Regions from separate parts of the Bacillus cereus group sp. BfR-BA-01383 genome, predicted to be linked through region 3. Evidence: riboswitches for the same ligand, from Rfam matches in the RefSeq annotation. Region 3 holds a riboswitch; each other region holds the start of a gene.

Region 1 (7,074 bases), on a different contig from region 3:
TTACAATTAACTGTGCTTATAATCCGAAATTACATCATATGATCGATGAAGAACAGTTTAAAATGATGAAGAAAACAGCATATATTGTAAATGCTTCACGTGGACCAATTATGAATGAAGCGGCACTCGCTCATGCATTAAAAACGAATGAAATTGAGGGCGCAGCTCTTGATGTGTTTGAATTTGAACCGAAAATTACAGAAGAGCTAAAGGGATTAAAGAATGTTGTGCTCGCTCCTCATGTAGGAAATGCAACATTTGAAACTCGTGATGCGATGGCTGAAATGGCTGTAAGAAATATTTTAGCTGTATTAAATGGTGAAGAACCAGTAACACCTGTAAATCAAAAAGTATTAGTTACAAAATAAAAAGAAACCTTCCAATTTCGGAAGGTTTCTTTTTATTTTTCTTTATTTTCTTTTTTAGATGGTCTTTGTCTAAGAAATTGAGATAGCATATACAAAATATATAGTGGAATGGCAATGAATAAGAAAACAGAAAAATTACCAAAACCTGTTTGGTACATTGTGATAATGCTTCCAACTAAAAATAGTGTAATAATGATGCTATATCGTGGAATCGGTACATCTTTTAAACTTGGGATACGAATGCGGCTCACCATTAAAAATGCGAACGTTACAAATACTGTAATAAGAACGATTTTTGGAATGGTATCTGAAAATAATGTTAGGAAAGCGACAAGCCCTCCTGCTGCAGTAATCGGAACTCCAGTGAAATACTTCATTGAAGTAGAAGATGGTGTTACATTAAATCGTGCTAAACGATATGCTCCGAAAAGGGGGAATAATCCCGCTATGTATAGTCCGATGATTCCGTAGTTGGAGAAAGATGTGTAATACATTAAAACAGCAGGTGCTGCGCCAAATGTTACAACATCTGCGAGTGAATCAAGCTCTTTTCCCATTTGTGAATCAACGCGTAATAAACGAGCAACACGCCCATCAAGACTATCTAACATCATCCCGATAAGTACTAAAATAGCAGCTGATTTATAATATCCTAAAGATGCATAGCCGATTGATAAAAATCCGCTATATAAATTTCCGAGCGTAAATAAGTTTGGAATAGCTGCTCTATACAAAATCTGATCCCTTGCTTTCTTTAATGAATTCTTAATTAGTGTATGAAAGTTTACTCATTTTATCATACCATAAATTTATTCCTCATACGAAAGAAATTCCCAATTTGTGAAAGATTTCATAGAGGAACAATTTGAAAGATAAGTAAAAAAAGGAAGCAACTTTTCTAAAGTTGCTTCCTACACTATTCAAATTTCGTTGTCATCGTTCCAGTTTTATATCGATTGTTAGGATCGAATCGTAATAAATCTCCATAAATTAGTTTGTCAGAGAATTTTAATTCTGTTTTTGCTTTTTCAATATATGGCTGACAAAGTGTTAAATCAGTTTCTTCGCCCGTACTTCTTTTATAGCACATATTTTTTGTATAAACATAATTTTCCGAAACAAAACTACCATCGCGCATTACCATAAGTGGATCTTTTTCTTTTATAAATAAGTCAGTTCCAAATTCAACTGATTGATTCGTTTTAATACCAAGTAAATGAAGCAGCGTTGGTTTAATATCAATTTGTCCTGATACTTTAGAGATAACTTTTCCTTCTTGACCAGGTACATGAATAATGAGAGGGACGCGTTGTAATTGCATAGCATCAAACGGTGTAATAGCGTCTTTCCCAAGGAACTGAGCCATAGCTGCGTTATGGTTTTCGGAAATGCCGTAATGATCACCATAAATGACAATAACAGAATTGTCGTACAGTCCTTCTGCCTTTAATTGATTAATAAATGATTTAAGAGCTTCATCCGTGTAACGAACTGTTGGGAAGTAGCGGTTTACAACATCACTTTCCGAATTAAACTCATCAACATATTGATCTTCTGGATTTAGAAGAAACGGAAAATGGTTTGTTAAAGTAATAAATTTTGTATAGAACGGTTGTGGTAAAGATTTTAACTTTGGAATAGATTGTTCAAAGAACTCTTTATCTTTTAATCCCCAACCGACAGACATTTGTTCTGTGCCTACGTAGTCACTTAAATTAAAGTAACGATCATATCCAAGCGCAGGATACATTACATCACGATTCCAAAACGCTTTATCGTTTGAATGGAAGATAGCAGAAGAATATCCGTATTTCTTTAATTGTTCTGGTGTGGCTGTATATTCATTTGTTGCATGAGTAAAGAACACAGAACCACGATCTAACGGATAAAGTGAGTTTTCCACGATAAATTCAGCATCAGAAGTTTTACCTTGTCCAGTTTGATGATAGAAGTTATCGAAATAAAAACTATCTTTAATAAATTCGTTTAAAAACGGAGTGATTTCTTTCCCATTTATTTTTTTATTAATAACAAAATTTTGTGTAGATTCCATTGAAATTAAAATTACATTTTTTCCTTTTGCAGCTCCAAATAAGTTTTTATCAACTTGCTTATTTTTTGCGTCAGTATAGTTTTTAATTTCAGAGAATCCGTCCCCACTTGCAAATACACGTTCAGCTGAAGATTTAGATTGAAGTGTAATATCAAATAGATGATATGTGTATAAACCTAAATTTTTCACGACAGTTTGACGATCGAAAGAACGTGAGAACATTTGTGGCTTATAAATAACTGAAACAACAATTTGTAGTGCTAATAACGCTGTTACACCACTAAAGAAGGTGCGCTTCTCAGATCGTGAAAGTGGTGTTTTGTCACAAAATGCCGGGAATTTACGTGATATAAATATTAAAATAATTGCATCCGCAAATAAAAGTAATGTTTTATACGTAAAGAGTTCTTTAATACTCGTTCCTAAATCAGCCATATTATTTGTTTGGAATAAAACGGGGAACGTAACGAAATCATCATAAAACCCGTAAAACATTGCATTTCCAAATAAAATAAATGACAGAACAAAACTAATTCCAATAATAATCCGGTTTCGGTGCTTAGATGCAAGTAAGGCTAAACCGAAAAATAAAAGTAACGAAGCTAGTGGATTAATAAAAAGCATAAATTCTTCAAAGAAGTTATCAATTCTAATATCGAATGCTAGCTTGTACACAATATATGTTTTAATCCATAATAAAACGACTGCAACGAGTGCAAATCGTAATTTTGGAAACAGATGTTGTAGCATAATATACTCCTCTCCTAAAAGCATGACAGTTCTTGTGAACCCCTTTGAATAGGTCCTCACTTTATATATACGAACAGTCCTTTATTATTATGATTATTATACTATGAGTATCATTATACGAAAATAAAAGCGGGTTGTGGGCTTTTTTTGCAACAATTGAGTAGAAAAAGCGAAGTGGGAGACAATAAAATGGAATTTCTATGTGCGATTATTATCATTCGTTAAACATAGAAAGTATCGCGTAATGGTACGGAGGTTATGATGCGAAAATTATTATATCTTATAGTATGCATTAGTTTTGTGCTTTTTGTTTCACCGAGTGTATCAGTAGCACAATATGATGCACCGCTCATGGAAGATGCTCTTTATTCTGTGTTATTTCCAAAAATAAATGAAGCGATTGAGAAACAATATGGAAAATTAAAACCGTTTGATTGTTCTAAAATTATTAGTTTAAAAAAACTTTATAGCGGTACATATTTATTTCAAGCAGTAATTGAAATAACGAAATATGAATCAGGAATAGGTGGTAAAGTACTTCCTCCGTTTGAGAAGATAAGTATGACATTTAACAATGAAGAAGGAGAATGGACTATTACAAAAATATCTGTAAAGCGCTTACCAAATGATACGAAACTAAACTGTAAAAAACCAATATAAAAAATTGTTTGACAAATAAAATGGTCCTTTGGTATTGTTAATAGCAACAATTAGATGTTTGAAAATTAAATAGACTTACCTCATCTACTCTCAAAGGTAGAGGCCGCGATAGGAAAGAGTAAACTATGGGAGATTTAGTGGAATCTGTGATCATAGGTTGAAAGGGACTATTGCCGAAATATAAGAATGACCACCTTATTCATATATTGGGACTACATTGAATAAATGTAGTACTGTCATAAGATTTATTTTATGGAGAGCTATTTGGAGATGTTGATGCGGTTTCTTATTTTGAGAAGATAACAACTCGTTTATTTTTTCAATATATATTTTTCCTAATAAGAAACGCGTGTGAACATTGTTCCGCGCGTTTTTTGTCTATCTAAAAGCGTGCTGCAATGAATAGAAGATTGGGGTTATGAGTTTTAGAGGAAATAAGGGAGGAATTCAAATGTATTTACACGGCACAAGCCGAATCAATGGGCAAGGACACTTAGAAATTGGAGGGTGCGATACGACGCAGCTAGCAAAACAATACGGAACACCACTTTATGTGTACGATGAAGAGTCTATTCGTAGGAAATGTCGTGCGTTTCATCGTGCTTTTAAAGAAAGTGGTTTCTCTTATCAAGTAGCATATGCTAGCAAGGCGTTCTTGTGCATGGAGATGTGCCGAGTAGCTCGTGAAGAAAATATGTCTTTAGATGTTGTTTCTGGAGGAGAATTATATACTGCGCTTCAAGCAGGATTTCCGGCATCGCGCATTCATTTTCACGGAAATAATAAAACAGAAGAAGAAATGATTATGGCTCTTCAGGCGAATATTGGTTGTTTTGTAGTAGATAATTTCTTAGAATTAGAAATTTTGCATGACTTAGCAGTGCAACATGGAAAATTTGTGAACATACTAATCCGTGTAACGCCAGGAGTAGAGGCACATACACACGAATATATAACAACAGGTCAAGAGGATTCGAAATTTGGATTTGGTGTTTCAAATGGTCAAGCGATGCAAGCAATTGAGCTTGCTTTGCAAAAATCAAATTATAATGTGCTAGGAATTCACTCGCACATCGGATCACAAATATTTGAAACGGCTGGATTTGTTCGAGCAATTGAAGTTCTTCGCCAATTTTTAGAAGAAGTGAGAGAGCAAACAAATTATGTAGTAAAAGTGTTGAATGTGGGCGGAGGATTCGGAATACGCTACACAGATTCGGATACGCCATTAACACTTGAGACATATGTGCGAGCTGTAACAAGTGCAGTGAGAGAACAATTTACAGTATGTAACTATCCATTGCCAGAAATATGGGTTGAACCAGGACGTAGTATTGTAGGTGATGCTGGAACGACACTTTATACAGTCGGAGCGGTGAAAGATATTCCTGGCATAAGAAAATATGTTTCAGTAGATGGTGGAATGACGGATAATTTAAGACCTGCCTTATATAACGCTCGTTATGAAGCAATGTTAGCGAATCGAGGGAATGATGCGAATGAGGAACTCGTTTCGGTTGCTGGGAAATGCTGTGAGAGTGGAGATATGCTGATTTGGGATATTCATCTACCGAAAGTCGCTTCTTCTGATTTACTAGCAATTTCTTGCACGGGGGCATATGGGTATTCAATGGCGAATAATTATAATCGTATTCGGAGACCAGCTGTCGTCTTTGCAAAAGGTGGGACATCACAAATTGTTGTAGAGCGTGAAACATATGAAAATATTATCGGGAACGATCGCATACGTATTAAAGAGCTGGTGTGAATGAGAAAGAAGGAGTTGTCTAGTAAAGGCAACTCCTTTTAAAAAAGAAAAATAATTAAATATATCGGAAAACTAGGATTGAAAAAAATCTGAATTGTGATAAAATACAAATACAAAGCTTATCAAGAGAAGCGGAGGGAACTGGCCCGACGAAGCTCGGCAACCTGCTTATAGAAAGCAAGGTGCTAAATCCAGCAAAATGGAATCCATTTTGAAAGATAAGGTAAAATATATTACCGAACAGTCTTTTCGAAATGGGAAAGATTTTTTTTATGAATAAAAGGGGGGCTGTTCGCGTGAGCGTACGGGAGCATTTTGATGAAGTGTCTGAGAAGATTCAAGCGATGCTTGCTGATATGAAATATGGTTCAATTACAATTGTTGTGCAAGATGGAAAAGTAATTCAATTAGAGAAAAGTGAAAAAGTACGTTTAAAGTAAAAAGCGCTGACTAGAAAAACTAGAGGCGGTTTTAATCTATTTTATTAGATTAAAACCGTCTTTTTGCTTTTACAGGGGGAAAAAACATGTTGACGTATGAAACGTGGGAAGAAAATAGCGTTTCATTTTCAGAAGAAGATGAAACGAAAGGCGCGTTATCAGTATTAAGTTGGGCTTATAAAGAATATAAAGGTGAAATCGTATACGCATGTAGCTTTGGAGTGGAGGGTATGGTGTTACTACATCTTATAAACCAAGTAAATCCATCTGCTAAAGTTGTATTTTTGGATACAAATGTTCATTTTCAAGAAACGTATGAATTAATTCAAAAGGTGAAGGAACGATTTCCTTCATTAAATATTATAGAAAAACAGCCAGAAATTACACTTGAAGAACAGGCGAAGCTTCATGGAGAAAAATTGTGGGAAAGTAATCCGAACCTTTGCTGTAAGATTAGAAAAATTTTACCGTTAGAAAAATCACTAGCACATGAAAAAGCTTGGATATCAGGATTAAGAAGGGAACAATCAGAAACTCGCAAACATACAAACTTTATAAATCAAGATCATCGTTTTCAATCTATTAAAATTTGTCCGCTCATTCATTGGACTTGGAAAGAAGTTTGGCGATATGTATACAAACACAGTTTGCCATATAATCCACTGCATGATGTTGGGTATCCAAGTATTGGGTGTGAGAAGTGTACGTTACCTGTAGATGGTGGCGATTCAAGAGATGGTAGATGGGCTGGCAAAGTGAAAACAGAATGTGGTCTTCATTATCAATAAGATAAATTGAAAAATAAAGCTAAGAGAGGATATAGAAAATGAGTACAAGAAACGAATTAGTAAACCGTATAGATGAGACATACGACGTATCACAAATTGAAAAAGAAATTAAATTAGACAAAATTGCGTTAAGTGATTTAGAGCTGTTAGCGACAGGTGGATATAGCCCACTTACAGGGTTTTTAGGAAAGAATGATTATGATTCGGTCGTAGAAACCCTTCGTTTAGCAAATGGGAGCATATGGAG
Region 2 (7,074 bases), on a different contig from region 3:
AAACAATGATACGATTACTAATAAAGCGAAATATCCTCCACCAAGTAATAATAGGCGGTTTATTTCTGGCTTATAAAACGCAAATACTTCTTCCTTCGTTAATGCTTTCGCTTTGTACACTTGCACTGCCTTACCATTTTGAACGGTAATCATATCACCTTTTACAGAACGTGACCCTTCAACACTTACCTTATTCGGTACAAAGTAATACTGAAAACCAACTTGCATCACGCGCACTTCTTTTCCTTTTTTCTCACCTTGTTCAAAACGGTCACTTCGTTTATAAAAAGCGCCATTATAAGAAACCGCATCGTCACTCTTTTCCGTTTCATACCAAGGTTTCTCTATACCAACGATATGATCATCAATCATTGTTTTTGCAACGAAAGGACCGGCCAGCTCTGCAATGACGAAAACAAATAACATTGCCATCGCTGCAAAAATCGGGCCTTTTACTTTCATCGCATATTGAAATAGTCGTTTTGAAACACTCATATTTTCACCCCACTATCCGCACTTTCACTTTCGCCTTGTTGTCTTTCAAACTGCTCAGCATACCAGCCACCATTTCGAACGAGCTGATCATGCGTACCTTCTTCAATCACTCCACCGTCATCCATAACGAGAATCCAATCTGCATGTTGCACTGCAGATAAACGGTGCGTCGTAATAATCGTCGTCTTTCCGCTTCTTTCTGTTCTTATGTTTTCAATGATCGCCGCTTCCGTACGAGCATCAACAGCTGATAGTGAATCGTCCAAAATTAAAATTTCTGGATTTTGAATCACAGCTCGCGCAATTGAAATCCTTTGCTTTTGTCCACCTGATAACGAAACACCTTTCTCTCCAACGAGCGTTTCTAACCCTTCTGGTAAAAACTCTAAGTCCTTTTTAAATGCGGCAATTTCAATGGCCTTCTGGAGTTCTTCTTCCGTCGCTTCCCTGTGTCCAAATAAAATATTTTCTCTCGCTGTTTTAGAAAATAAAATGTGTTCCTGAGGTACATATCCAATCCATCCGAGTACATTTTCATTCGTCATTTTATCCAATGTCACATCAGAGACTGCAATATCCCCATCTCCAAGTGGATATTGACGAAGAAGCTGACGTACAAGCGTTGTTTTCCCGCTTCCTGTTTTCCCGACCACTCCAAGTGTTTCTCCTTGTTTTAATGTAAAAGAAACCTTTTTCAAATTCATTTCAGTTGATGACGGATATGAAAAGGAAACTTCCTCAAACTGAATATAGTCCGGCTCTTGTACAAGCTTTGGATTTTTCGGATCCTTTACATCTGGTTCATAAGCTAACGTTTCATTCACACGGTCGAGCGAAGCATTTCCTCTTTGCATAACATTGATTAATTCACCAATTGCAAACATCGGCCAAATCATCATCCCTAAATACACGTTGAAAGAAACGAGTTCCCCAAGCGTCACCTTTGATTGAAATACAAGATACGCACCATACACTAAACCGATTAAATAACTAAGACCAACGAGCATTTTCACCGTTGGCTGGAATAATGCATCGATCCTTGCTACCTTCATATTTTTTTCGTAGACGTCATCTCCTAAATGATGAAATCTTCCCTCATCTGCATTCTCTTGTACATACGCACGTATAACGCGCACGCCAGCGATCGATTCCAGTACTTTATCATTCATATCACCGAATGCATCTTGCGCAACTGTAAATCGTTCATGCAATTTCTTTCCATATATATTCATCGCATATGCCATAATCGGAAGCGGGATAAGTGCTGCTAATGTAAGCTCCCAACTGATTGTAAACCCCATCATAAAGACGATTGTAAGCATATATAAACTTGAATCAACGAGCGTTAATATACCGAAACCAGCTGTCATAGCGATTGCTTTTAAATCGTTCGTTGCTCTCGCCATTAAATCACCAGTACGATTTTTTTGATAAAACGTCGGTGTCATCTTAAGTAAATGCCCCATAAATTTAGAGCGCATCGTTTTCTCAAGTACGAATGCACCTCCAAACAATTGATGTTGCCAAACAAAAGTAAGACCATATCCAACTACTGTAACTCCTATTAAAATAAGAATAGACTCTATAATTGCTGCATTCGTTAACGTTCCTGTTTTTATATTATCAATCGTAACCCCTAACACTTTCGGGGGAATGACTTCAACTATATTCACAATTAAAAGTGCACCAATTGCGATACTATATCTCTTCCAATGTTCTTTAAAAAACCATCTTAACTTTAGTAATACTGAAAACAATGTAACCTCTCCCTTCTCGTTCTCGTTTCACTCTCATTTCGTTATCCACTATCCAAATCCATCACATTTACATTTCGCAACCCATACAATCTCATCACATTTTTCCACCTTCTAAAAGTTGTTTTATAGTAACCATACAAGGTATGGAAACAAGCAAATTGGACAAAAAAAAGCATACCGTCGCTTGACGATATGCAAAAAAATGCATAAAAGCGTACGTTACGATATACGCAACGTACGCTTCTCATAAGACAAAAAGGTCCTATATATCCGCACGGGTTGCGTAATGATATGAATGTTTTCTGCCACTTAACAGAGCTAAGCCCATTACATTTACGATTACAATCATTACACACACCCCTTTCATTTATTTTCCATTTATAATCTTACAACTTTATTGAGTATTCTGTCAATTGTTTTTTTACATATAAAATAAAATACATAATGAATCCATTTGAAATAAGAGAATCTTCTGTAAGAACGGGCATACAAAATAAAAAAAGAATAAGACAGCACAATCGTTCCATTAATTGACGATAAATCAGCTGACTTCGTTCAAGGCTTAGTTGACGATGCTGTAGAAAAAGGTGCTACGATCGTTATCGGTAACAAACGTGAGCGTAACTTAATTTACCCAACATTAATCGACCACGTAACAGAAGAAATGAAAGTTGCTTGGGAAGAGCCATTTGGCCCAATCCTTCCAATCAGCCGTGTTTCTTCAGATGAACAAGCAATTGAAATTGCTAACAAAATCGAAACTGGTTCTGTGCAAATTAACGGACGCACAGAGCGCGGCCCTGACCACTTCCCATTCATCGGTGTAAAAGAAAAGGTTCAGGCATGGGCGCACAAGGTATTCGTAAGAGCCTTGAGTCTATGACACGTGAAAAAGTAACTGTATTAAACTTAGTTTAATCTTATATTCAGCAGCTGATCTAATATTTAGGTCAGCTGCTTTTTTAATTTCCGATACACTTGTGTATTATGAAGCGGTTTAAATCCTACAGAATTGTATAACCTCTCAGCACTTTCATTTCCTTCTATATAACATAATCTAATATCTTCATACCCGTCTTCTAACAACTTGTTCACACCAAATTGCAAGGCTTTACGACCATATCCATTTCCTTGGTGAATTTGTGCGACCATTAAATTCTCTATTGTTCCTTCTCCTACCGTAACCGATGCAACTAGCTGTTCATTTTCTAAAGCTACATACACGTTACTTTCATTGTTCAATTTGTACTTCTTTATACTATCTTCCAGAGCAAGGTAAGGCTTCATATCATTCATTTCATGCAATTCGTAATAACATTCCTGTACCATTGTTACAAACTGGTCAAAAAATCTATCCTCATATTTAATAAACGTCATATCTGTTTCAGGAAAGCTCCCTCCCTTATATATCAATTCAAGCGATCCCCACCATCTTTCCAATCCCATTTTCTTAGCAAAACCAATAGAACTTTCTAATTCAGTCCTCATATAAGTACATACAAAATCCGGTTTTATTTTAGAAATTAACTCTTCTATTTTCTTATATAGTGCAGAACCAATACCTCTTAAACGAGAACCTGGTGCTACATACACACTTATTTGAACAATAGACTCTTCAGCACTATTTGTATAAAAAGATGAATATGCGAACCCTTTAACCTCATTTTGGATATATAAGAGAAAATGAGTAGCGTTCGACACAATATCATCCAAAGAACCTATCTCCCCTTCTATCCCCGTACTCTTTATTAAATCCAAAATCCCGATTCGATCCTCTTCTTCACTATAAGCACGTATCATTTCAATAATCCCCATTCCCATTAAATAATTAGTAAATCTCCTGTTCAAAATTCATTACATATTTATTCAATGAATCTGTATCAAACCCTCCAACACCACAATAACAAACTCTTCTCTATAATCTGATTTTTGCTATATCCATTGACGTATAAAAATTCATTTGTTACTCTTAAATACGTTAATTTAATATTTAAATCCTCATTCGTATCTCGGTGAGGTAGAGGTTGCAATCATTAAGAGTATCATTTCAGGAGATGTAGTGGCATTGATGAATGAATGAGAAAGGAATGGTTGCCGAAGTAAGTCGTGTCCACCATGCACGCTTGCTGGGTCTGTATTTAATAAGTGCAGAACTGTCACAAACGTTTTCGTTTGTGGAGAGCTATCGAGAGGTATGTCGTGGGTTTCTTATAAGATAGAAAGCATGTAGCGGCAAATTACGTGCTTTTTTTGTTTTGTTTGGGACTTCTCTTCCTGACTTCGGAAGACATACATATCTCCTCGCTTGACTTGGTTATACTAACTTTGGAGGTATTTTCTATGCAGCAAAAAAAATGGGGCTTTTGGGTACTAACAGCTTTCGTTGTTGGTAACATGGTTGGCGCTGGGATTTTCATGGTGCCAAGTACGTTGGCACAAACAGCAAGCCCACTCGGTGTCACTTTAGCTTGGTTAACAACAGGGTTTGGTGTTTTAATGCTAGCTCTTGTTTTCGGTAATTTAGCAATTCGTCGTCCTGATTTAACAACAGGGCCACAAAGTCATGCATATGCTTTATTCTCATCACCAAAAAAGAAAAAAATGGCTGGTTTCAGTATGGTATGGGGATATTGGGTTGCAAACTGGGCAAGTAACGTTGCCATCATTACATCATTTGCGGGATATTTATCACTCTTCTTCCCGATCATGAAAGATACACGACTACTATTTTCAATCGGTTCATTTAACGTAGAAGTTGGAAAACTAATTACATTTACTATTTGTTCCATCTTACTATGGGGAACTCATTTAATTTTAACAAACGGTGTAAGCGGAGCTGGAAAACTAAACTTCATAGCAACTACAACGAAAATAACTGGATTCCTTTTATTCATCATCGTTACTTTATTTGCATTCGAAGCTTCAAAGTTTGGACAATGGTACACACCGATGATCGATAAAGAAGGCGTATCACACGGCCTCCTTTCACAAGTAAATTTAGCTGCTCTTACAACGCTTTGGGCATTTATAGGGATTGAATCGGCGGTTCTTTTATCAAACCGAGCTACCTCTCCCAAAACAGTAAAACGCGCAACAGTTGCAGGATTATTAATTACAGTTGCAATTTACTTAGGAATTACAATTTTAACAATGGGTGTACTTCACGTTGATAAATTACAAGCTTCTGAACGTCCATTAGCAGATGCATTAAACGCTGCAATGGGTCATGGCGGCGGGAAACTTATGGCATTACTTGCTCTTACTTCCCTATTCGGTTCCATATTAGGCTGGATTTTATTAAGCTCAGAAGTACCGTATCAAGCAGCAAAAGAAGGTTTCTTCCCTTCCTTCTTCGCAAAAACAAACAAAAAAGGAAGTCCAATTTACTCATTACGATTAACAAACATTATGTCGCAAGTGTTCTTATTCTCAACATTATCAGGAACAATTGCAGAAGCTTATACATTCGTTATTACCGTATCAACACTGGCCTATCTCATTCCGTATCTCGTCTCACCAATCTTCCAGTTAAAACTAGTCGCAACTGGTGAAACGTATAAAAATGAAATGGGTTCAAGAATTATGGATGGCATAGTCGCAGTGATCGCGCTTTGCTATGCACTATGGGTTATTAAAACAGGCGCATCCGATATAAAAACATTCCTTCTCGGAATTGGTTTATTCGTAATCGGCTTTGCCTTCTATCCATTAATGAATCGTGATCAGAAAAAAAATAACGAAAAGAAAAACGAGCAAGTTGCATAACGCAATTTGCTCGTTTTTTCTTTTATAAAACATATATAATAGAACAAAGAGGTGAAAAACATGTCAATCGAATCATTATGGAGCAGTCGCTTCCAACAACATATTCAAAATATCATTACATACTTTGCACGTATGATTAACGGTTTACTATATAGCTTCATCTTCGTCTCCTGTATAGGTGCTTACTATTACGCAAAGTTTCTTAAAACAGCTCCTTCTACAGGAGTATCCTTATTACTCATTACAATCGTCCTAACAGCGATTATATCGAGATGCCCAATACGTACATTTATTCAAAAACCTGATGCTGTCTATTTACTCGCACTAGAAGAGAAATTAACTTCTTATTTCAAAAAATCTCTTCTATATAATTACATCATTCAGCTTTTCCCATTATTATTTATGTTCCTTATTCTCGTTCCACTTGCCATGCAATCATTACAATTAACTGTACCTTTTTTATGTACAATCTTTATCGTTTTAATGATTACGAAGGCCTGGAATATGTACATACATTGGATGTGGCGTGATAGTCATGAAAAAAGTATATGGCTTATTATACGACTTGCTTGTAACGCACTTATTATTTACATGCTGTTTTATACAGCAAATGTGATCGTATTAGGCGGACTACTTTTACTTCTCGCTTTCCTGCTTCTATACACGAAAAAACAACCTACAAAACGAATACCGTGGGAATACATAATCGAGCAAGAAGAAAAATTGGACATACGCTTTTATCAATTTGCTAGCATCTTCACTGATGTGCCGCAGCTAAAAAAACAAGTAAACGGCAGAAAATGGCTTTCCAATTGGATCGAACCTTTACTACATAAAAAACAAGCTACTTTCTTCTATTTACATACACTATCATTTTTACGCGGCAATGATTATTTTGGTATATATATTCGCTTAGGGTTAATCGGCGCTTTCACCCTATATTTTGTTCCAAATATATACGTAAAAGGCGCCATCGCTTACGTCTTCCTATATATGATTTCTATGCAGCTTCGTTCTCTATGGAAATATTTTTCGGGAAATATTATTGTAGCATTAT
Region 3 (7,074 bases):
TTCCTACACTACCAGCATTACATAACGTTTTGCCTCTGAAATTTTGAACGAATGCTTGGTGAACGTCACCGTAGCAAACGACATCTGGTTTTCTTTCTCCTTCTTTATTCTCTGTGAGGTCACTATTTTCGAACATACTAACACGTTCTTCTATTGCGGCATGTGGTTGAATTCTTTCATATAAACTTCTCGGTGAAGCGTGGAACATACGAATGAGTTTCCCGCTCATATAAAACTCGATTGAAAATGGTAAACTTCTTAAGTACTCATTTTGTTCTTCTGACAGTTGTTTTTGATGCCATTTTAACGCTTCAAATTCAGTCGGTTTTGTAATGAAATCATCCCAGTTCCCCATTACGACTTCCTCACATTCTTTACGAACGATTTCAATTACTTCGCTTGAATGAGGGCCTTTTCCTACTAAATCGCCAAGACAAATAATACGCTCTATCCCTCTTAATTTAATATCTTTCAGCACAGATTCTAATGCCGGAATATTACCATGAATATCTGAAATTACCGCTATTTTATCCAAATGAATCCCTCCATTATCTATTGTTTATCATATCCATATGATGTGATTGATACCAGCTTGGAATATAGGATGAAGAATGATTATGATCTTCTATAATTCGGTTCAATCTCTCTATTAATATATGTACAAACTCCCTAACACTTCATGCACTTGTTTACTTTCCCCTTTAAACTCTACTGCAAATGGATTTTCGCCCTGGTTCTTCAGGCGTTCTTGCACTAACCCTTCTCCAAGCGGTTCACAAAACTGTACATGAATATCACCAAACGATACACTTTGACACTCAGCATTCCACTCTTCATTTTTTACGACTGAACTTGCAGCTAACCCCATTACTTCTTTCCATTTCCGCACCGTTTCTCGAACATTTTTCACCGCATAATGAATCGTTTCAATTTGTTGTACTTTGTTTTTATGTTCAGCAATCGTCCCTGTTTTATGTAAATCGATTCTTCTTTCTTCGTCCGTTTCATTCCACTGTATAAAGAAGGGTAATTTCGGTCCGTTCTCTTCCTGCTTTACAAATAACATTTTCCATTCTAAAAGACGGCCATCTTTTCTCATGCGTTTCCCTTCAAATGGTCCAATCGTTTGTATGCCATGCTTTCTGAACTTAACTGTTAATTCTTCAATTGCATCTGTTCGAATTGCGATTTGTAGCATTCCTTCTCCAGTTTGTAATTTCACGACCGTTTCCTGCACTAATGGATTTTCTGCTTCTTTCGCTTTTTCTCCATGCTGAACTGCTAAAAATTCTATATATGATAAGTCAAAATAACATAAACTATTCCAAGTACCCCAGTTTGTATGTCGTCCGCCTAATGCAGTATGAAATCCACGCTCCTGCATTTGTTTTGCTGCTTCCTCCGGTGTGCAATGCACTGCGTGAACGAGATGATCAAATACTAACATGTCCTTCTCCCCTTTCTCTCCATCCTTTTATTGTATATTTTATTTTTCTTTCATTCAATTCAAAAAACTTTAAAACCCAGTTGTTTTATACGATTAATATGTATTATAATAAAACAAATTTCAATATTGCTGATTGGAAAAACCAAAGGCACTTTTCTCATATGGGAAAAGTGCCTTTTTCATTTATTTATTACAGGGGGAATATTTATGCAGAAATTAATTGTATTTGCTATTATTGGATTTTTCGCTCAATTGATTGATGGAGCACTCGGAATGGCGTATGGGGTAACCTCTACTTCTCTATTATTAATGTTTGGTATCGCACCGGCTGTAGCTTCCGCTTCTGTTCACTTAGCTGAAGTCGTTACAACTGCTGCTTCTGGTGCATCTCACATTAAATTTGGAAACGTGGATAAATATACCGTTTCCAGGCTTACATTACCAGGAGCAATTGGTGCATTTATTGGGGCATGTTTTTTAAGTAATTTACCTGGCAATGTGATTAAACCGTACATTTCAATATTTTTATTCACTTTAGGGGTTTATATTTTATTACGATTTCTTATTCAAAAGCAAATTGCCACTTCAAAAAAACGCATGTCTGCCAAACAACTTGTACCGCTCGGTTTATTCGCTGGATTCGTCGATTCAACTGGCGGTGGTGGCTGGGGTCCAATTACGACACCTGTGCTACTTGCAAGAGGAAATGAAGCTAGAAAAGTGATTGGATCTGTAGATACGAGTGAATTTCCTGTTTCACTCGCTGCAACAATCGGCTTCTTCATCTCACTTGGCTGGGAACAAGTAAGCTGGGTTTGGGTATTCTCCTTAATGCTTGGCGGTATTGTCGCAGCTCCAATTGCAGCATGGTTAGTACGCATCGTTCCATCTCATTTACTTGGCGTATTAGTTGGTGGCCTTATTATTTTTACGAATATACGTACACTACTTACAACATTTAAAGTGGATCCAACTATTATTTCACTTTCTTACGTGGCAGTTGGTCTTGTCGTTATTATATCTATTTTTATTGCTGTCCGTAATCATTCGAAACATTCGACAATTGGATACCCGACAGATCAAAAACAAATACTACCTTAATTACAAAAATACCGCCCGATTTATTTCGAGCGGTATTTTTCTATTTTCCAATTGATCATCGTTTCTGTAGCTTCTACTCTCTTCATATGTAATTTTTCTAATACACGGATTGAACCATAATTATCTAGAAGTGTCTCTGCAATAACCGTTTCTACTTTTCCTGTCTGAAAAGCCCACTTTATTAATTCAGCTACAGATTCTGTAGCATATCCTTTATTCCAATATTTCTCAATAAAACCGTAACCAACTTCTACTGTACTATTCTCGCTTGGTTTCCCTTTAAACCCTATATCCCCTAGTACGATGTCATCTTCTTTTCGAATGACATACCATGCGCCCCAAGGTAATAAAGCCGTATCTTCTTTTACATGTTCTACATGGCCTATAATATGCGGACCACTGTTATACCATTGTTTTTCAGCAACACGAAACATCTCTTCTGTACATGGTACTATATAGAGCCTTTCCGTTTCTAATTTCACAATGATTTCCCCTTTTCCTTTAAACGTTTATCTCATTATAACAAAAAATATGACCACATTATGAATGTCGAATTATATTTTCCGAATTTTCTTTTAATTTTAGAGGATTTTTCATTATTTTTTGCGAAACATTTGTATAACAATTTCTTTATTTATTTTTTTGTTACATAACAGTAGGTTCGGGTGGAGTTTTGCAAGCGTTTCCTAAACAATAACCGATATTTTTTGACTTTTCCTAACAAAATTCCTTGCAATATATTCAGAAAGTGATTACAATTGCGATATATTAAAAATCTTAGCAATATATAAATCCTCATCAGTCCGATGAGGTAGAGGTTGCGACTTTTAAAAGTAAAATGGACGAGACACAGAGAATGTCACCGACTCCGTTTGAAAGGAAAAGTTGCCGAAGTTTATATTTCTTCTCTGGAACTATAAGCTGGGGCTGTCTCCGAAAGGAACAGAACTGTCACGTTTACAAAATTACCGTGTAAACGTGGGGTGCTATCTTAACGGAAGGGTATGATGGGGTGGTTATTTGTGAAACGTTCCGCCAAATTCCTTTGGCGGTTTTTTGTACTTTTCTCCCCCCGCTCCTTCCTATCTTACAAGAAAAGGAGTGTTGAACATGAATAGCGCAACGAATCAAACTACCTCTAAAACGCAAACTACACAAGGAAAAGGTGAATTAAAACGTAGTTTAAAATCAAGACACCTTACAATGATTTCTCTCGGTGGTACAATTGGTACCGGATTATTTCTTGCCAGCGGTGGCGTCATCCACTCAGCTGGACCCGGTGGTGCACTAGTTGCATACGCCGCAATTGGTATTATGGTTTATTTCTTAATGACAAGCTTAGCTGAACTCGCAGCATACATGCCTGTTACTGGCTCTTTTAGCACGTATGCAACAAAATTTGTTGATCCATCACTTGGTTTCGCACTTGGATGGAACTATTGGTATAACTGGGCAATTACGATAGCGGCTGAACTCGCAGCTGTATCGTTAATTATGAAATTTTGGTTTCCAGATACACCTTCACTCGTTTGGAGTGGCCTTTGTTTAGCTATTATTTTTCTCTTAAACTATTTATCTGTTAAAGGTTTTGGTGAATCTGAATATTGGTTCGCACTTATTAAAGTAGTTACTATTATTATCTTTTTAATTGTCGGTTTTATGATGATTTTCGGTATTATGGGCGGCGAATTTGTTGGATTTAAAAATTTCACTGTTGCAGATGCACCATTTAACGGCGGTATTATGGCAATTATCGGTGTATTTATGGCCGCTGGTTTCTCATTCCAAGGAACTGAATTATTAGGAGTAGCTGCTGGTGAAACTGCTGATCCAGAGCGTAATATTCCAAAAGCAATTCGTTCGATCTTTTGGCGTATTCTTTTATTCTATATCCTTGCGATTCTCGTTATCGGTTTATTAATTCCTTACACAACTGAAAGCCTTGCCGCAAGTGATGTAACAGTAAGTCCATTTACACTTATTTTTGAAAAAGCGGGCGTTGCCTTCGCTGCTTCTGTTATGAACGCTGTTATTTTAACGGCCGTTTTATCTGCTGGTAACTCTGGTATGTATGCATCAACTCGTATGCTTTGGGATTTAGCTCGCCAAGGAAAAGCACCAAAGTTCTTAGGTAAATTGGATAGCCGTGGCGTACCTGTTAACGCATTAATCGTAACATCGATTGTCGGTAGTGTCGCTTTCATTGCTTCTTTATTCGGTGACGGCGTTGTATACATTTGGTTATTAAACGCATCCGGAATGTCTGGCTTTATCGCATGGGTTGGAATTGCAATTAGTCATTATCGTTTCCGTAAAGCATATATCGCACAAGGAAAAGATTTAAAAGACTTACCTTACCGAGCAAAATGGTTCCCGTTCGGTCCAATCTTTGCATTTGCACTTTGTGTCATTGTCATTTTAGGACAAAACTATGGCGCATTTACGGGAGAATCTATCGATTGGAACGGTGTATTCGTTTCTTACATCGGTTTACCACTTTTCTTAGTACTATGGTTAGGTTATAAATTTACGAAAAAAACAAAAGTGATTCCTCTTGATAAATGTGAACTAAAATAAAGTAAAACGAGCAAACAAATTTGTTTGCTCGTTTTTTATTACAACCCTCTTTACTTCCCTATTTCTTTTGTTTTTGCAATAATAAAGGAAATATACATAAAGGTTGGGATTACATGAACATTCGTATTACTGATGAAGCAAAAGCAGCTATACATAGATTAGAACGTGAAGGCAAAAAAATCGTTCGTATTAGAGGAACAATGACAAACTCTTGTAGTATTTTCGTTGATGTGGATTTAATTTGGGATACATATAATGCAGATGATGTTGTATATGAAGATACAGATCTTATCGTACAAATGGATTCATTCACGAAAGACTATACTGGTGATACGGTGAAACTTGATTATAAGACGACTGGTTTTAGTATTACGACTCCGAGTGAGACTTTGGTTTATGGGTTGTCGATTAAAAAATAAAAATTGTTTTCATTTGACTAATGAGGTGAAAAAATGGGTAAATATGTTCCATTGAAATTTTTATTTAATGAAGAATTAGCAGAAAAAATGGCTGATTCTATTTGTAAACACAATCCCCATTTCTCTAAAAGAAATTTTGTAGCTTCTGTTACATATAAAGTTGAAAATTTAGAGTTAAAGCAACGTATTGAAGTAATAGCAGATGAATTACACAATGCATTACAAAAAGATTTTAAGGAAGCAATACATATATTACTGAAAACATTAGGACCAGAAAATACAACAGAAGTAGGCACATTTACAAACGGATACATGTATATGCCTATTGCAAAATACGTTGAAAAATATGGACTTAACGATTTTGAATCCTCATTCAATGCTATGTATGAAATAACAAAAAGGAATACTGCTGAATATGCCATTCGTCCTTTTCTTGAAACATATCATGAAGACACACTAAACATATTACAACAGTGGATACATGACGAAAACAGCCACATTAGGCGATTAGTGTCAGAAGGTACTAGACCAAGACTTCCTTGGGCAAAAAAAATTGGAGCTCTGAAAGGTGATTTTAAGAACAATTTAAAGCTTCTTGAACCATTAATGAATGATCCTTCTAAATACGTTCAAAAATCTGTAGCTAATCATATTAACGATATTACGAAAGAAGATAAAGAACTCGTTTTTCAATGGTTGCAGCAATTGCGTGATAAACAGCATCCTGTTAACCCTTGGATTATAAAACATGGGTTAAGAACGGTGATAAAAAATGGTACTTTACCAAAAGATTTTTCTTTTTAAGTATTTTAAACAAAAACGCTTATGCTTCAAAAATGAAGTATAAGCGTTTTTTCCTTTTGAATAAAGAAATATCACACGTAAAAAGTGTTTTAAATTTCTTCTTTATACCATTATTTTATAAGTTCTTCTATATTATTACTTTTCTTGATTGTTTCTGATGATAGCCAGAGTGAATAACTTGTTCCATCCTTGTTCGTTAAAAATATGTCAAATTTCTCATTATATAGTTCTTCTTTAAGGATAGTAACCACCTTTCTCAAATCCTCTATTACATAAGAATCATTTTGATATTTAATCTCACTGTCATTAAAAACTAAAGTCAATTTATACTCTGGACAATTGCCTCCTTTCGGGTGTGGACATGTAATATCTTTAATTACAAAGCGATCATTTTGAATTTCATTTAACCTTTCTCCTACTTTTGTTTGAGTTTGAATCAAATATGTCCAATAACTGCTTACGGTATTTTTCATTGTTAGAAGCAGTTCTTCTTTCGTTATAGCTTTTTGCACATTATTAAAAGGGAAGCCTATAGATTCACCATTTTGATCCTCAATTTCAAGTTCTGTTATCTTTCTATTACTCTTCTGAATGAATTGGAATAGAGCATATAAACAATCTAATTCTTTTGATTCAAATTGACTGTAATCAATCTTATCACTTGTTTTTAAAGTTAATAATAACTTATCAGTTGGTTTTCCCCCTGTATTATCATCATCCAATATA

What was found. Region 3 has a riboswitch for lysine ahead of MR065_RS06380 (amino acid permease). Riboswitches for the same ligand answer to the same signal wherever they lie in the genome.
Positions count from the first base shown of each region.
Region 1: another riboswitch for lysine. It lies ahead of lysA (diaminopimelate decarboxylase); the one in region 3 lies ahead of MR065_RS06380 (amino acid permease).
Region 2: another riboswitch for lysine. It lies ahead of MR065_RS09815 (amino acid permease); the one in region 3 lies ahead of MR065_RS06380 (amino acid permease).

Region 1 covers NZ_JAKUFP010000012.1:22,185-29,258, forward strand. Annotated here, with positions in the region: gene MR065_RS13495 (2-hydroxyacid dehydrogenase family protein) at 1-368, shown strand, start outside; gene pssA (CDP-diacylglycerol--serine O-phosphatidyltransferase) at 401-1,102, opposite strand; gene MR065_RS13505 (LTA synthase family protein) at 1,285-3,171, opposite strand; gene MR065_RS13510 (DUF3888 domain-containing protein) at 3,433-3,831, shown strand; lysine riboswitch at 3,921-4,102, shown strand; gene lysA (diaminopimelate decarboxylase) at 4,283-5,599, shown strand; SAM riboswitch class I at 5,716-5,824, shown strand; gene MR065_RS13520 (YezD family protein) at 5,896-6,039, shown strand; gene MR065_RS13525 (phosphoadenylyl-sulfate reductase) at 6,126-6,827, shown strand; gene sat (sulfate adenylyltransferase) at 6,866-7,074, shown strand, end outside.
Region 2 covers NZ_JAKUFP010000007.1:121,726-128,799, forward strand. Annotated here, with positions in the region: gene MR065_RS09795 (ABC transporter ATP-binding protein) at 1-495, opposite strand, end outside; gene MR065_RS09800 (ABC transporter ATP-binding protein) at 492-2,252, opposite strand; partial or broken gene MR065_RS09805 (aldehyde dehydrogenase family protein) at 2,761-3,170, shown strand; gene MR065_RS09810 (GNAT family N-acetyltransferase) at 3,198-4,052, opposite strand; lysine riboswitch at 4,263-4,445, shown strand; gene MR065_RS09815 (amino acid permease) at 4,593-6,017, shown strand; gene MR065_RS09820 (ABC transporter permease) at 6,078-7,074, shown strand, end outside.
Region 3 covers NZ_JAKUFP010000004.1:168,198-175,271, forward strand. Annotated here, with positions in the region: gene MR065_RS06355 (metallophosphoesterase family protein) at 1-535, opposite strand, end outside; partial or broken gene MR065_RS06360 (aminoglycoside phosphotransferase family protein) at 549-647, opposite strand; gene MR065_RS06365 (VOC family protein) at 650-1,447, opposite strand; gene MR065_RS06370 (sulfite exporter TauE/SafE family protein) at 1,655-2,548, shown strand; gene MR065_RS06375 (GNAT family N-acetyltransferase) at 2,569-3,030, opposite strand; lysine riboswitch at 3,353-3,545, shown strand; gene MR065_RS06380 (amino acid permease) at 3,659-5,125, shown strand; gene MR065_RS06385 (iron-sulfur cluster biosynthesis family protein) at 5,239-5,544, shown strand; gene MR065_RS06390 (DNA alkylation repair protein) at 5,578-6,348, shown strand; gene MR065_RS06395 (hypothetical protein) at 6,459-7,074, opposite strand, start outside.